DNA from 2 places in the Rhodococcus sp. 1R11 genome. Region 2 is predicted to be linked to the other one. Evidence: riboswitches for the same ligand, from Rfam matches in the RefSeq annotation. Region 2 holds a riboswitch; the other holds the start of a gene.
What was found. A riboswitch is a leader RNA that binds a small molecule or an ion and turns the genes downstream of it on or off. The one in region 2 is predicted to bind cobalamin.
Positions count from the first base shown of each region.

Region 1 (7,348 bases), on a different contig from region 2:
TCGGATCCGACCGTGCCGCACTGGAATTCGATACTGCGCTCATGCGTGCACCGATAGTGCAGACCGAGGCGACACTGGCCGAGTACCTTGCGGAGTCACCCAACCTGTTGTTCTCGTCGAGGGACTACGACAGCACTGCGTCGAGCCAGGTTCGAAGGGCACTGGAGACCGGATTCAGAGGCGGTACGCCGGCTACCGAAGAGATTGCGGCCATGCTCAACATCAGCCCGCCGCATCTGCGCCGCGTCCTTCGCCAGGAAGGCACCTCCATCAATCAGCTCCGCGAGGAGGTTCTGCGCGATGCTGCCATCTCGGGGTTGAGCCGCGGCGACAGCGTGGACGACATCTCGGCCCGCCTGGGCTTCTCCGAGCCGAGCGCATTCCGCCGGGCCTTCAAGCGCTGGACCGGGCAAACTCCCGGCGCGTATCGATAGAGCTCCGCGCGATCAGCTGACGCAGAACTCGTTGCCCTCGGGATCGGTCATGGTGATCCAGGTGCTGGGCCCTTGCTGCCCGCGATACACAACCGACGCGCCTCGCCCTTCGAGTTCCTTCACCACCGCCTCCCGTCCGTCACCGACCCGAACGTCGAGATGCAGTCGGTTCTTCACGGACTTCGATTCGGGCACCGCCTGAAACAGCACCCGCGGGGTGCCCGGAGATTCCGGATCGGTGATGCCCTGGCCTGCTCGCCACACCAGAACGCCGTCGAACACGGTTGTGTCCTCCTCTCGGGCGTGGCCTGCCGCCACCATCTCGCGAATGAACTCTTCGTTGCTCGGTTCGACCTGCCAGCCGAGAGTCCGTGCCCACCATGCCGCGAGCGCGTGCGGGTCGACGCTGTCCACAACAACCTGAAATCGGTAACCCATGCGAGAACGATACCGCCGGGAGCTGGCAATGGGAACACCTGTTCGATACAGTCGAGTCATGTCGCTCGCGATGCAAGGTTCGCTGTTCGGTGACGACGACGGTGGCGTCGGGTCACTGCAGTCCGTCACCCGCCGCGAGCTGACGCTCGGTGCCTGGGTCGATGTGCGCCCGGGCTGGTTGTCCGACAGCGATCTCTTCGATTCGCTGGTCACCCACGTCGACTGGCGCGCCGAACGCAGGCAGATGTACGACCGCGTGGTCGATGTGCCGCGCCTGGTTCGGTACTACGCCGAGCGCGAGCACTGGCCGCATGCGGCCTTGTACGAGGCCCGCGATGCACTGGACGACCACTACCGAAGCGAGCTCGGGGAGTCGTTCGCCACCGCGGGACTGTGTTACTACCGCGACGGGTCCGACAGCGTCGCCTGGCACGGCGACAACATCGGCCGCAGCGCCACCGAGGACACGATGGTGGCGATCGTATCCCTCGGTGCCACAAGGCAACTCATGCTCCGTCCCCGCGGCGGCGGGACCTCTCTGAAATTCACCCTCGGACACGGGGACCTGGTGGTGATGGGCGGATCCTGTCAACGGACCTGGGAGCATGCAATTCCCAAGTCGACCCGCGCGGTCGGCCCACGCATCAGCGTGCAATTTCGACCGCGCGGGGTTCGCTAGCGCACCACGCGTCAGCGCGCAGCGTTCGAGGCCCGACGCGTCTCGACGGCCGCCGCGAGAGTGGCCAATTGCGTTGCCGTCGTGTCCCAATCGAGGCACGCATCGGTGATGGACTGGCCGTACACGAGCTCGTCCCGGTGGCCGAGTTCGAGGTCCTGACGCCCCGCGACGAGGAAGCTCTCGAGCATCAGCCCGACGATGCCGTGCTCGCCGGCCGCGACCCTGGCGGCCACGTCGGTGACCACGTCCACCTGCTTGTTGTGATCCTTGCGGCTGTTTCCATGGCTGGCATCGATGACCACTCGCTCCGGCAGCCCCGACTTACGCAGGCGGGCAACGGTATCGGCCACGGACTCGGCGTCGTAGTTCGGTCCGTCGACGCCGCCGCGCAGGATGACGTGGCAATCGGGGTTTCCGACGGTCCTGATCAAGGCCGCCTTGCCGTCGAGATCGGTTCCGGGGAAGACGTGGCTCGCCGCGGCGGCGCGGGTTCCGTCCACGGCGACCTGGATGTCACCTTCGGTCGAGTTCTTGATACCGACCGGCATCGACAAGGCGCTGCACAGCTGCCGGTGCACCTGGCTGGCCGCGGTCCGTGCTCCGATGGCACCGTAGCTGACCAGATCCGCAATGTACTGCGGGGTGATCGGGTCGAGGAATTCGCAGCCGACGGGCAAGCCCAGCGCCGAGATATCCAGCAGCAGTTGGCGTCCCACTCGTAGACCCTCGTTGATGTCGAAGCTGCCGTCGAGGTGCGGATCGTTGATCAGACCCTTCCATCCGAGCGTCGTTCGCGGTTTCTCGAAGTAGACGCGCATGACGATGTGCAGTCGGTCGCCCAGCTCGGCTGCCGTCGTGGCAAGGCGTCGGGCGTAGTCGAGGGCGGCGTCGGCGTCGTGCACCGAACACGGGCCGACCACGACGATCAGTCGGTCGTCACGGCCGTCGAGGATGTCGACGACACCGGAGCGTCCGGTGCGAACACTCGCCGAGATCGCGTCGTCGACCGCATGCTCGCGGCGTACGACCGACGGCGCCACCAGCGGACTGATGCTGATGGTGCGCTGATCGTCGAGTGACGGGGTGTCGAGGGAGAGCGTCATGAGAGGTTTCCTGTTCCCAGGCCGGCTCCGCATGCTCCACGCGCACTTCGAGCCGGTCTGTATCCGGCTCGTGGGGTGGAGGTCAGCGCATGGCGTCGCTGGCTGACCCACCCGGGGCCGACCTGCTAAACCAGAAATACGTGCGCTGCATGGAGAGCACCGTAACAGACTCTCCCGTGATGCATCTATGCTCGTCCCTGCAGTCGGTTCGCCAGGTGGTCATGAGGAGCCCCGAAGTTCACCTCGGCGTCGAGCGGTGCGTGCAGTCACGGCGCATCGTGAGAGGGAACCCGGTGAGAATCCGGGACTGTCCCGCAGCGGTATGCAGGAACGACCGCCGTCATCACGCACTGAAGAAGCCTCTTCGGGAAGCGACGGCCAGTAGGAGTGGGCTCTCCGTCCGCACGCCTGCAAGTCCGAATACCTGCCCTCTGTGCTGTGCACGCCGTGTGCAGCGGTTCACCGCCTCGTGGAATGGGCGCGTAACCCGGGTACGGCTGTGGTCAGGGCTCACCGGGATCTGCGCGCCCGTGAAGACGGTGCACCACCCACTTGCAGTCACCTGGAGATCAACTGTGAACCACGATTTCACTGCCACCGTGCTCGGTTCGGCTCGCATCGGACCCAACCGAGAACTGAAGAAAGCCGTCGAATCCTATTGGGCCGGAAGGCTCGATGCCGCAGCCCTCGAAGAGGTCGCGAAAATTCTTCGTGAGAACGATTGGCGCACACTCGCAGCCGGGCTCGATTCCGTTCCGGTGAACACCTTTTCGTACTACGACCAGATGCTCGACACTGCGGCACTCCTGGGAGCTCTGCCGCCGCGGGTCGAGGCGGTCGAGGGCGAACTCGATCGGTACTTCGCCGCGGCCCGCGGCACCCAGACCATCGCCCCGCTCGAAATGACCAAATGGTTCGACACCAATTACCACTACCTCGTGCCCGAGATCTCGCCCGAGACCACGTTCTCCCTGCACCCGAACAAGGTGCTCGGCGAGGTGAACGAGGCTCGCGCACTGGGCATCCCGGCACGTCCGGTGATCATCGGGCCGATCACCTTCCTGTTGCTGTCCAAGTCCGTCGGCTCCTCCGATTCGCTGCTGGAACGGGTCGACGAACTGATTCCGCTCTACGCCCGTCTGCTCGAACTCCTCACCGCAGCCGGAGCCGAGTGGGTCCAGATCGACGAACCGGCGCTGGTGCGCGACCTCGACCACGAGACTGTCGCAGCGGCAACCCGATGCTTCGAGCAACTCGCAGCCTCGCAGACCCGCCCGGCCATTCTGCTGGCGTCCTACTTCGGCGACCTGGGCGACGCGCTGCCCGCAGTGGCGTCCACCGGGATCGAGGGCCTGGCACTCGATCTGACCGTTCCCGGTGCGGCCGAGCAACTTGCGGCTACTCCTGCTACCTCGTCGATGCTCGTCGTGGCCGGCGTCGTCGACGGACGCAACATCTGGCGCACCGATCTCGACGCCGCGCTCGAAACATTGCACGAGGTCGGCAGACATGCACGCGCAGTGGCTGTGTCGTCGTCGTGCTCGCTACTGCACGTTCCGTATTCACTGGACGCCGAACCTCAGCTCGAGCCGACACTGCGGTCGTGGCTGGCGTTCGGGAACGAGAAGATCACCGAGGTCTCGGTGCTCGCCCGCGCACTACAAGGCGACACAGCCGGGGAGACCGAGCGATTCGGGTCGGACCGATTCGAGTCGGCCCGCGCGGCTCTGGATTCGCGGAGCCACGATGCACGACTGCACGATCCGACAATCCGTGCGCGCGTGACCGGCGCGGCCGGCCGTGACCGCAGCCCAGGAGACGTCCGTCGCGTCGCACAGGCCGAGCATCTCTCGCTCCCTGTTCTGCCGACGACGACCATCGGCTCCTTCCCGCAGACGAGCAAGATCCGCCTCGCCCGGGCGGCGCTGCGCAGCGGAACCGTCGACCAAGCGGAGTACGTGCGACAGATGCGCGAGGAGATCGCCGATGTCGTTGCGCTACAGGAGCGTCTGGGGCTGGACGTGCTCGTCCACGGCGAGCCCGAACGAAACGACATGGTGCAGTACTTCGCCGAGCAACTCGACGGTTTCGTCGTGACCGCCAACGGCTGGGTGCAGTCGTACGGATCACGATGCGTGCGACCACCGATCCTGTACGGCGACGTCTCGCGCCCGGCACCGATGACGGTGGAGTGGTCGACGTACGCGCAGTCGCTGACCGACAAACCGGTCAAGGGAATGTTGACCGGTCCGGTGACGATTCTCGCGTGGTCGTTCGTCCGAGACGACATACCGGCGGCCGAGTCGGCAGCTCAGATCGCCTCGGCCATTCGAGACGAGACGATCGACCTGGAGTCGGCGGGGATCCGCATCGTCCAGGTGGACGAGCCCGCGCTCCGCGAATTGCTACCGCTGCGCTCGAAAGACACTGCAGCGTATCTGGATTGGGCCGTCCGATCCTTTCGGATCGCTACGTCCGGCGTCTCCGACGCGACACAGATCCATACCCACCTGTGCTATTCCGAGTTCGGTGAGGTCATCGACGCCATCGTCGCACTCGACGCCGACGTGACATCCATCGAGGCTGCGCGCTCGCACATGGAGGTGCTCGATGACCTCACTGCGGTCGGTTTCGCTCTCGACGTGGGACCCGGTGTCTACGACATTCATTCGCCGCGGGTACCGACGGTGGACGAGATCACCGACTCGCTCCGTGCGGCAGTCAGGGCAGTGCCCCTCGAACGGCTCTGGGTCAACCCGGACTGTGGGCTCAAGACACGGGGCCCGGCCGAGGTCGAACAGTCGTTGAGAAACATGGTGCTGGCCGCGGCAGCGCTGCGCTGACCCCATGTGAGCGGAACTTCGACCCCTGCTACGAAGTTCCGCTCACGTGGTCGCCAGGCTAGGGTTACCTATCCATGCCCGCTCGGTGAAAGAGATCGAAGTGAAACGTCTGCTCGTCGCCACCGCCCTCGTCGCAGTCGCAGCCCTGACCACCGTCGCGTGCGGCGACAGCGGCGAGCAGACGCCGAGCACCGTAACCCCTGCCACCTCCAGCAGTACCGACGCCGCATCGGACACGCCGGGCCCCACCGGCATACCCGACGGGATGGGTTCGGGTGCCGCCGACGGCGAGTTCCCGCGCACCGTCGGGCATTTCGGCGGATCAACCGACATCCCCGCTGAGCCGAAAAAGGTCGTGGTGATCGCCACCGGCCAGCTCGACGCGGCGTTGACGCTGGGCGTGATCCCCACCGGTGCGGCCTACGGCGACGGTGCCGATCTGGTGCCCGACTACATCAGCTTCTCGTTCCCCCAGTACGCGGACCAACTGACGCAGATGGCAGATCTGGGCAACCGCCAGAGCGTCGACATCGAGGCCATCGCCGCCGCCGAACCCGACCTCATCCTGGCCAACAAGACCGGCTCGGAAGACATCTACCCGACCCTGTCGGCCATCGCGCCGACCGTGCTGACCGAGGGCACCGGCGTGAACTGGAAGCAGGACTTCCTTCTTCTCGCGGACGCACTGGGCCGCACCGAGCAGGCACAGGATTTCCTGGACACGTTCGCGTCCGACGCTCGCGCACTGGGTGATTCGGTCTCCAACGGCGGCGGATCCAAGGGCGCTCCGACGGTGTCGTTCGTCCGCTTCACCGCAGACCGGGCTCGCGTGTTCGGCGTCGCGTCGTTCGCGGGATTCATCGCCTGGGACGCCGGGCTGGCGCGACCGCAGAGCCAGCAGTTCGACAAGACGTCGCAGGACTTCAGCGAGGAAGAGATCCAGTTGGCGAACGCCGATTGGGTGTTCGTCTCCAGCCAGGATGCAAGAGCCGATTCGAGTGCCGCGTCGTACACCACCAATCCGCTGTGGACCGGGATGAGCGCGGCAACGCAGAACCACATCGTGCGCGTCGACGACGACCCGTGGTACCTGAACGCAGGCCCCACGGCGGCGACCATCGTGCTCGACGGCCTGAAGAACGCCCTGCAGAGCTGACCCCCATGTGAGTGACGGAGCCTGACCGGTCGTTCCGCAGGCTCCACTCCCGACTTCTAGCAGGCTACGAAGTTCCACTCACATCGGGCAGATAGGTTGCGCACAACTTAAACGTGCGCTACCGTTCTTCTCGTGACCAACGAACTCGCACTCGATCGTCAGGTGTGCTTCGCGCTGTACTCCGCTTCGCGGGCTACTACCGCGGTGTATCGCCCGATGCTCGAAAAGTTGGGCGTCACATACCCGCAGTACCTCGTGTTACTGGTGTTGTGGGAGAAGGACGGTCGCGGCGTCAAGGACATCTGCGCCGAGCTCGATCTCGACACCGGCACGCTCTCGCCGATGCTCAAGCGACTCGAAGGGCTCGGCTTCGTCGAGCGTCGACGCCTGAGCACTGACGAGCGTCGCGTCGAGATCCACCTCACGGAGACCGGAAGTGCCATGCGCGCAGAGGCACTCGACCTGCCACGCAAACTCGCCGAGAAGACCGGCATGGATTTCGGCGATCTCGTCAAACTCAAAGAATCGCTCGACGCGTTGACGAGCGCTTTGCATCACACCGATTCGAGCACGACAGAAGGAGAATCATGAAGACCATCTACACCGCAGAGGCACTCGCCACCGGCGAAGGCCGTAACGGCCACGCCCGTACCTCCGACGGACGTCTCGACCTCGATCTCGCCATCCCGGAGGCC
Region 1 covers NZ_SPNG01000010.1:221,834-229,181, forward strand. Annotated here, with positions in the region: gene E4P29_RS18525 (AraC family transcriptional regulator) at 1-434, shown strand, start outside; gene E4P29_RS18530 (VOC family protein) at 447-872, opposite strand; gene E4P29_RS18535 (alpha-ketoglutarate-dependent dioxygenase AlkB) at 931-1,551, shown strand; gene E4P29_RS18540 (3-deoxy-7-phosphoheptulonate synthase) at 1,563-2,654, opposite strand; cobalamin riboswitch at 2,892-3,101, shown strand; gene metE (5-methyltetrahydropteroyltriglutamate--homocysteine S-methyltransferase) at 3,230-5,497, shown strand; gene E4P29_RS18550 (iron-siderophore ABC transporter substrate-binding protein) at 5,598-6,653, shown strand; gene E4P29_RS18555 (MarR family winged helix-turn-helix transcriptional regulator) at 6,786-7,244, shown strand; gene E4P29_RS18560 (organic hydroperoxide resistance protein) at 7,241-7,348, shown strand, end outside.
Region 1: another riboswitch for cobalamin. It lies ahead of metE (5-methyltetrahydropteroyltriglutamate--homocysteine S-methyltransferase); the one in region 2 lies ahead of cobN (cobaltochelatase subunit CobN).

Region 2 (7,348 bases):
CCGTACTTCGACACTATCGCCGCGCGCGCTTTCTCGGTGCCGGCTGCATCGAGGATCTCGGCTGTCGCGTCGACTGCGTCGCCCTGGGGTTTGCCGCGCATGTCGCACGGCGCGAGCAGAACCTTCGAGTTGCGGCGAATGCGCTTGACCTTCCACGAATCCGACACCGTCCACACGAGCAGCCGATCTCCGTCGAGCGCACCCCAGAGCGGGGTCGGTACGGCGGTGCCGTCCTTCTTGAACGTCGTCAGCAGTACGTACTTGCCCTTGGCAATGTCCTCGAAGGTGGCAGTCATACAGAGAAGGGTACGTCGCTACTCCCCTCGAGCTCTCCTTCGGTTTCCAGGTACACCTGGCGCAAGCCGTCGAGAACCTGCTTGTCCGGCTCGGCCCACATCTTGCGCTCCGCGGCCTCGAGCAGTCGTTCGGCAATACCGTGCAGTGCCCAGGGATTGGACTGTTGCATGAACTTCTGGTTCTGCTCGTCGAGCACGTACGTTTCGGCCAGCTTCTCGTACATCCAGTCCTGCACGACATCCGTGGTGGCGTCGTAACCGAACAGGTAGTCCACCGTCGCCGCCATCTCGAAGGCGCCCTTGTAGCCGTGCCTGCGCATGGCCTCGAGCCACTTGGGGTTCACCACGCGGGCGCGGAACACTCGCGCGGTTTCCTCCGACAGTGTGCGCGTGCGTACCGATTCCGGACGCGTGCTGTCGCCGATGTACGCCTCGGGCGACTTTCCGGTCAGCGCGCGAACGGTCGCGACCATGCCGCCGTGGTACTGGAAGTAGTCGTCGGAATCTGCGATGTCGTGCTCACGGGTATCGGTGTTCTTGGCGGCCACGGCAATACGCTTGTACGCGGTGCGCATGTCGTCAGACGCGGGTACTCCGTCGAGTCCGCGGCCGTAGGCGAAGCCGCCCCAGGTGGTGTACACCTGAGCGAGATCGTCGTCGCTGCGCCACGTCTTGCTGTCGATCAGCTGAAGCAACCCGGCACCGTACGTTCCCGGCTTGGATCCGAAAATCCTTGTCGTGGAACGTCGCTCGTCACCGTGTTCGGCCAGATCGGCCTGCGCATGTGCACGGACGTAGTTCTGCTCGGGCTCCTCGTCCAATGCGGCAACCATCCGAACCGCGTCGTCGAGAAGGGCGAGCACGTGCGGGAACGCGTCACGGAAGAAGCCGCTGATCCGTACCGTCACATCGATGCGAGGGCGGCCGAGCTCGTCGAGGTCGATCACCTCGAGGCGCGTCACCCGGCGCGAGGCCTCGTCCCACACCGGGGAGACTCCGAGCAGAGCGAACACCTCGGCGATGTCGTCGCCCGAGGTGCGCATGGCCGAGGTGCCCCACACCGAGAGACCGACCGATTTCGGCCACTCGCCGTGATCCTGGCGGTAGCGTGCGAGCAGGGATTCTGCCATGGCCTGACCGGTCTCCCACGCCAGTTTCGACGGCACGGCCTTCGGGTCCACCGAGTAGAAGTTGCGGCCGGTGGGAAGCACGTTGATCAGGCCGCGCAGCGGCGAACCGCTCGGGCCCGCCGCGATGAACCCGCCGTCGAGAGCGTGCAACACCTGCTCGATCTCGCGGGAAGTTCCGCGTAGACGCGGAACCACCTCGGCGGCTGCGAACTTCAAGATCTCTGCGACCACGTCGCCGTGTTCGCCCGCGACGCGCTCGGCCTCGTCCGGATTCCACTGCGTGGCCTGCATGGCCGCGACCAGCCCGTGCGCCACGGCCTCGATGCTGTCGACACGCGTGCGTTCCTCGTCGCCGTCCTCGCTGAGGCCGAGAGCTTCGCGAAGTCCGGGGACCGTCTGTTCGCCGCCCCACATCTGCCGGGCGCGCAGCATCGCCAGCACCAGCTCGACCTCGGCGTCGCCGACGGGCTCCTGACCCAGGATGTGCAGTCCGTCGCGGATCTGCACGTCCTTGATCTCACACAGCCATCCGTCGACGTTGAGCAGCATGTCGTCGAAAACTTCCTCGTCGGGGCGCTCCTCGAGCCCCAGGTCCTTGTGCATCTGAGCCGCGGTCATGAGCGTCCAGATCTGCTGACGAATAGCGGGCAGCTTGGCTGGATCGAGCGCCGAGATATTCGCGTGCTCGTCGAGCAGCTGCTCGAGCCTCGAGATGTCTCCGTAGCTCTCCGCGCGCGCCATCGGGGGTATGAGGTGGTCGACGAGAGTGGCGTGGGCTCGCCGTTTGGCCTGTGTGCCCTCCCCCGGATCGTTGACCAGGAAGGGATAGATCAGCGGCAAGTCGCCCAGTGCAGCGTCGGTGCCGCAGGAGGCGGACATGCCGAGGGTCTTGCCGGGGAGCCATTCCAGGTTTCCGTGCTTGCCGAGATGAACCATCGCGTCGGCCCCGAAACCGCCGTCCTCGCGGGCTGCGGAGATCCACCGGTAGGCGGCCAGATAATGATGGCTCGGCGGCAGATCCGGGTCGTGGTAGATCGCGACGGGCTTCTCACCGAATCCGCGCGGCGGTTGAACCATGATGACCACATTGCCGAATTGCATTGCTGCGATGACGATCTCACCGTCGGGATCGGCAGAACGATCGACGTAGAGATCACCCGGTGCCGGTCCCCAATGTTCGATCACACCCTCGCGAAGGTCGTCGGGAAGCTGCTCGAACCAGGTTCGATAACGGGCCGCCGAAATGCGAATAGGATTGCCCTCGAGCTGGGCGTCGGTGAGCCAGTTGGGGTCCTGACCGCCACGGGCGATCAAAGCGTGGATCAGTGCGTCACCGTCTCGGGCCGCCAGACCGGGCACCGAATCCGGGCCCTCGAGCGGTCCGAGGTCGTAGCCGGCCTCACGCATGTCCGACATCAACGCGATCGCGCTGGCGGGAGTGTCGAGGCCGACGGCATTGCCGATGCGGGCATGTTTGGTGGGATACGCCGAGAACATCAAGGCGATTCGGCGGTCGGCGGCCGGGATGTGTCGGAGCCGCGCATGGCGGACGGCGATGCCGGCGACGCGTGCTGCTCGCTCGTGGTCCGGAACGTACGTGGTGAGGCCGTCGTCGTCGATCTCCTTGAACGAGAACGGAACCGTGATGAGTCGGCCGTCGAATTCCGGGACAGCGACCTGCGTGGCCACGTCGAGGGGCGAGAGTCCGTCGTCGTTCTCGGACCACGTCGCGCGGGAACTCGTCAGGCACAGACCCTGCAGGATGGGAACGTCGAGGGCGGCGAGTTCGGCGACATCCCAGGCTTCGTCGTCGCCGCCGGCCGAAGCGCCGGCGGGTTTGGTACCGCCTGCAGCCAGCACGGTCACGATCAAGGCATCCGCCGACTTCAGCGTCTCCAGCAAGTCGGCTTCCGCCGTGCGCAGTGACGCACAGTAGATCGGCAGTGCGTTCGCCCCGGCGTTCTCGACTGCGGCGGCGAGGGCATCGATGTAGGTGGTATTTCCCGCGAGATGCTGAGCGCGGTAGTACAGAATCGCCACCGTCGGGCCCTCGGAGTGCTGGGCGGAGTTCCGCTCGAGGTGGCCCCACGTCGGCAGGTGTCGAGGTGCATCGAAACCGTGACCGGTGAGCAGCACTGTGTCGGACAGAAAGTTGTACAGCTGCCGAAGGTTGCCCGAGCCGCCCTCGGCCAGATAGTTGTGTGCTTGGGCGGCGACGTTGGCGGGCACCGTGGAGATCTCCATCAGATCCGCATCCGGGGCCTGCTCGCCGCCCAGCACGACCACGGGCAAACCGGTGGCCAGGACGGCGTCGATTCCCGACTCCCACGAGCGGCGCGATCCGAGAATGCGCACGATGATCAGCTCGGCCGATTCGGCCATCGACGGGATGTCCTCGGCCAGCAGGCGGGACGGATTGCCCCACGTGAAATCGGCCCCACTGGCGCGGGCACTGAGCAGATCGGTGTCCGATGTGGACAGCAACAGAAACACGGGTAACGCCCTCCTCGGGGTTTCGCGCCCCTGGATCGGTGAATCGTCCGAGCTCGTCGGTGAGAGGGTCCGACTCCCGCCCCATCCCGAAGGCACGATCCTCGAGAACAGGTCCCGAGAACCATTCCCGACGAGCTGTTCTCGACGAACTACAGGGCGGTCACGGTGGCGCGACCGTACCGGGGTTTCACCGGTTTCCTCCCGGCCGGAGCCGTGAACATCGAATGCTACCGGTGCCGGGACGAGATCGGGCCACCCGTCGCACTTGTAGCCTGGTGAACATGAGTTCGCCCAGTAGGTCCGTGCCCGACGGCTGCCCCGGAGCTCTGTCGACGCACCGCGCGGCGGACGGTCCGTTGGCCAGAATCCGGCTCCCGGGCGGCCTCGTGCTGCCGGAGCAGATGCAGGTCCTGGCCGAGGTCGCGGCCGAGCTCGGTGACGGCTCGCTCGAACTCACGTCGAGGGGCAACATCCAGGTTCGTGCGGTCTCGGACCCGGACGAGCTCGCGAACAGGTTGGCCGCGGCCGGGTTGCTGCCGTCTCCGACGCACGAGCGCGTGCGCAACATCCTCGCCTCGCCGCTGTCGGGCCGGGTCGGCGGACTCACCGACGTCCGCAGTCTCGTCGGTGAGCTCGACGCTGCCGTGTGCGCTCGCCCCGAGCTCGCCGAACTACCCGGCCGGACATTGTTCGCCCTGGACGACGGCCGCGGGGATCTGTGCGGACTCGAACCCGACTTCGGGGTGTACGCCCAGGCCGACGGGTCGTTCGCAGTGCTGTTGGCAGGGCGCGACAGCGGTGTACGCGTCGACCGCCAGCACGTGGTCTCGACTCTGCTCGACTGCGCGGATGCCTTCGTCCGGTTGCGCCACAAGGAATGGCGACTGGCGGAACTGGACGGCGGTGCCGAGCGCATCGTCGACGTGCTCGGCTTGCAGGCCGGACCGGTACTGGCCATGCCCGCGCCGGTCGAGGTGCCGCCGATCGGCTGGCTGGATCAGGACGACGGCCACGTTGCGCTCGGCGCAGGGCTGGCCAACGGCGTCCTCGGCGCGCGGTTGGCCGAATTCCTCGCGGCCGTCGACCGTCCGCTGATCGTGACGCCATGGCGATCGCTGGTCGTGGGTGATCTGGACGAGGAACCGGCCGAACAGGTCGTTCGAGTTCTCGCACCCATGGGCCTGATCTTCGACGCCGCATCACCGTGGATCCGAGTCAGTGCGTGCACCGGATCGCCCGGCTGCGAGAAGTCCCTCGCCGACGTCCGAGCCGACCTCGCGGCCGCGGTCGACGCACGGATGACGCCGCGGGACGAGCGACAGCATTGGTCCGGGTGCGAGCGTCGATGTGGCCGTCCGAAAGGCGAGGTGACCGACGTGATCGCGACAGGAATCGGCTACCAGGTGTCCTGAGCACCCTGAGACCGGCTTCCGACTGAGGGGTCCCTCTCCCCTATCGTGACACGCATGCACGACTACATCCGCGACGGCGCGGAGATCTACCGCCAGTCTTTCGCAACCATCCGCGCCGAAGCGGATCTGTCTCGGTTCACCCCGGATGTCGCCCAGGTCGTCGTGCGCATGATCCATGCTGTCGGTGAGATCGACCTGACCGAGACGATCGGCTTCACGCCCGACGTGGTGGAGTCCGCCCGAACTGCTCTGCGCGCAGGGGCACCCGTGTTGTGCGACGCCAACATGGTCGCCGCCGGTATCACTCGTCGCCGTCTTCCGGCCGACAACGAGGTGCTGTGCACCCTGTCCGATCCTCGGGTACCGGACTTGGCTCGGAGTATGGGCACCACGAGAACCGCTGCCGCGCTGGAGTTGTGGGGTGACAAGCTGGGCGGTGCCGTCGTCGCGATCGGAAATGCGCCGACCGCCCTGTTCCACCTCATGGAAATGCTCGCGGCCGGAGCTCCGAAGCCGGCAGCCATCGTCGGCGGCCCGGTCGGATTCATCGGCGCGGCGGAGTCCAAGGAAGATCTGATCGCCGCCGACCTCGGCGTGGAATATCTGGTCGTTCGAGGCAGACGCGGCGGCAGCCCCATCACCGTCGCTGCGGTCAATGCCATTGCGAGCGAAAAAGAATGAGCTCCAGCGGAAAGTTGTGGGGTGTGGGCGTCGGCCCGGGCGACCCGGAGTTGTTGACCGTCAAGGCCGCTCGCGTGATCGGCGAGGCCGACGTCGTCGCCTTCCACAGTGCTCGGCACGGACGCAGCATCTCGCGCGCCCTCGCGGCCGGTTACATGCGCGACGGGCAGCTCGAGGAACACCTGGTATACCCGGTGACCACGGAGGCGACGGCTCATCCCGGTGGATACCAGGGGGCCATCGACGAGTTCTACGAGTCCGCTGCGGCGCGACTCGCCGCTCATCTCGACGCCGGACGATCGGTCGTGCTTCTGGCCGAGGGCGATCCGCTGTTCTACAGCTCGTACATGCACATGCACAAACGCCTGGCGCACCGGTTCGAGGTCGAGGTGGTTCCCGGCGTGACCTCGGTCAGTGCTGCGTCGGCCGCACTGGCGACTCCACTGGTGGAGCGCGACGAGGTTTTCACCGTCCTGCCCGGCACCTTGCCCGTGAACGAACTCACTCGCCGACTCCGCGGCACCGACGCCGCGGTCATCATGAAACTCGGTCGAACCTATCCGACCGTGCTCGACGCACTGGAACGATCCGGCAGGCTGGACGAAGCGCGGTACGTCGAGCGGGCCAGCACGGCCGAGCAACGCGTCCTCGATGCCGCCGACGCGGACAACGTGCCGTACTTCTCGATGATCGTCGTGCCGAGTCCGTCGAATCGAACCGAAGTTCCCACCAGCACGGGCGAAGTGGTCGTGGTCGGTCTCGGTCCGGGCGACGACGTGTGGACGACGGACGAAGTGCGAGCCGAACTCGCGGCAGCGACCGATCTGGTCGGGTACATCACCTACATCGATCGAGTTCCTCAGCGACCCGGCCAGATTCGGCATGCGAGCGACAACAAGGTCGAATCCGAGCGCGCGGCATTCGCCCTCGACCTCGCCAAACAGGGTCGCCGCGTCGCCGTGGTGTCCTCGGGTGATCCGGGTGTGTTCGCGATGGCGACAGCGGTCATCGAGGTTGCAGCCGAACAGCAGTGGAGTTCGGTACCGGTACGGGTGGTGCCGGGAATGACGGCAGCCAATGCTGTGGCCAGCCGCGTCGGCGCGCCGCTCGGGCACGATTACGCCGTCATCTCCCTCTCCGATCGCCTCAAGCCCTGGGACGTGGTGGCCCGACGGCTCTCGGCAGTGGCCGAAGCCGACATGGCGATCGCGATCTACAACCCGGCTTCGAAGACTCGCACCTGGCAGGTCGCGGCCATGAAAGATGTTCTGCTCGAACATCGTTCACCGGAGACGCCGGTGGTGATCGGGCGCGCGGTAGGCAGTGCGCAGGAATC
Region 2 covers NZ_SPNG01000007.1:272,299-279,646, reverse strand. Annotated here, with positions in the region: gene E4P29_RS15030 (PPOX class F420-dependent oxidoreductase) at 1-296, opposite strand, end outside; gene cobN (cobaltochelatase subunit CobN) at 293-3,919, opposite strand; cobalamin riboswitch at 3,987-4,118, opposite strand; gene cobG (precorrin-3B synthase) at 4,201-5,331, shown strand; gene E4P29_RS15015 (precorrin-8X methylmutase) at 5,386-6,012, shown strand; gene E4P29_RS15010 (precorrin-2 C(20)-methyltransferase) at 6,009-7,348, shown strand, end outside.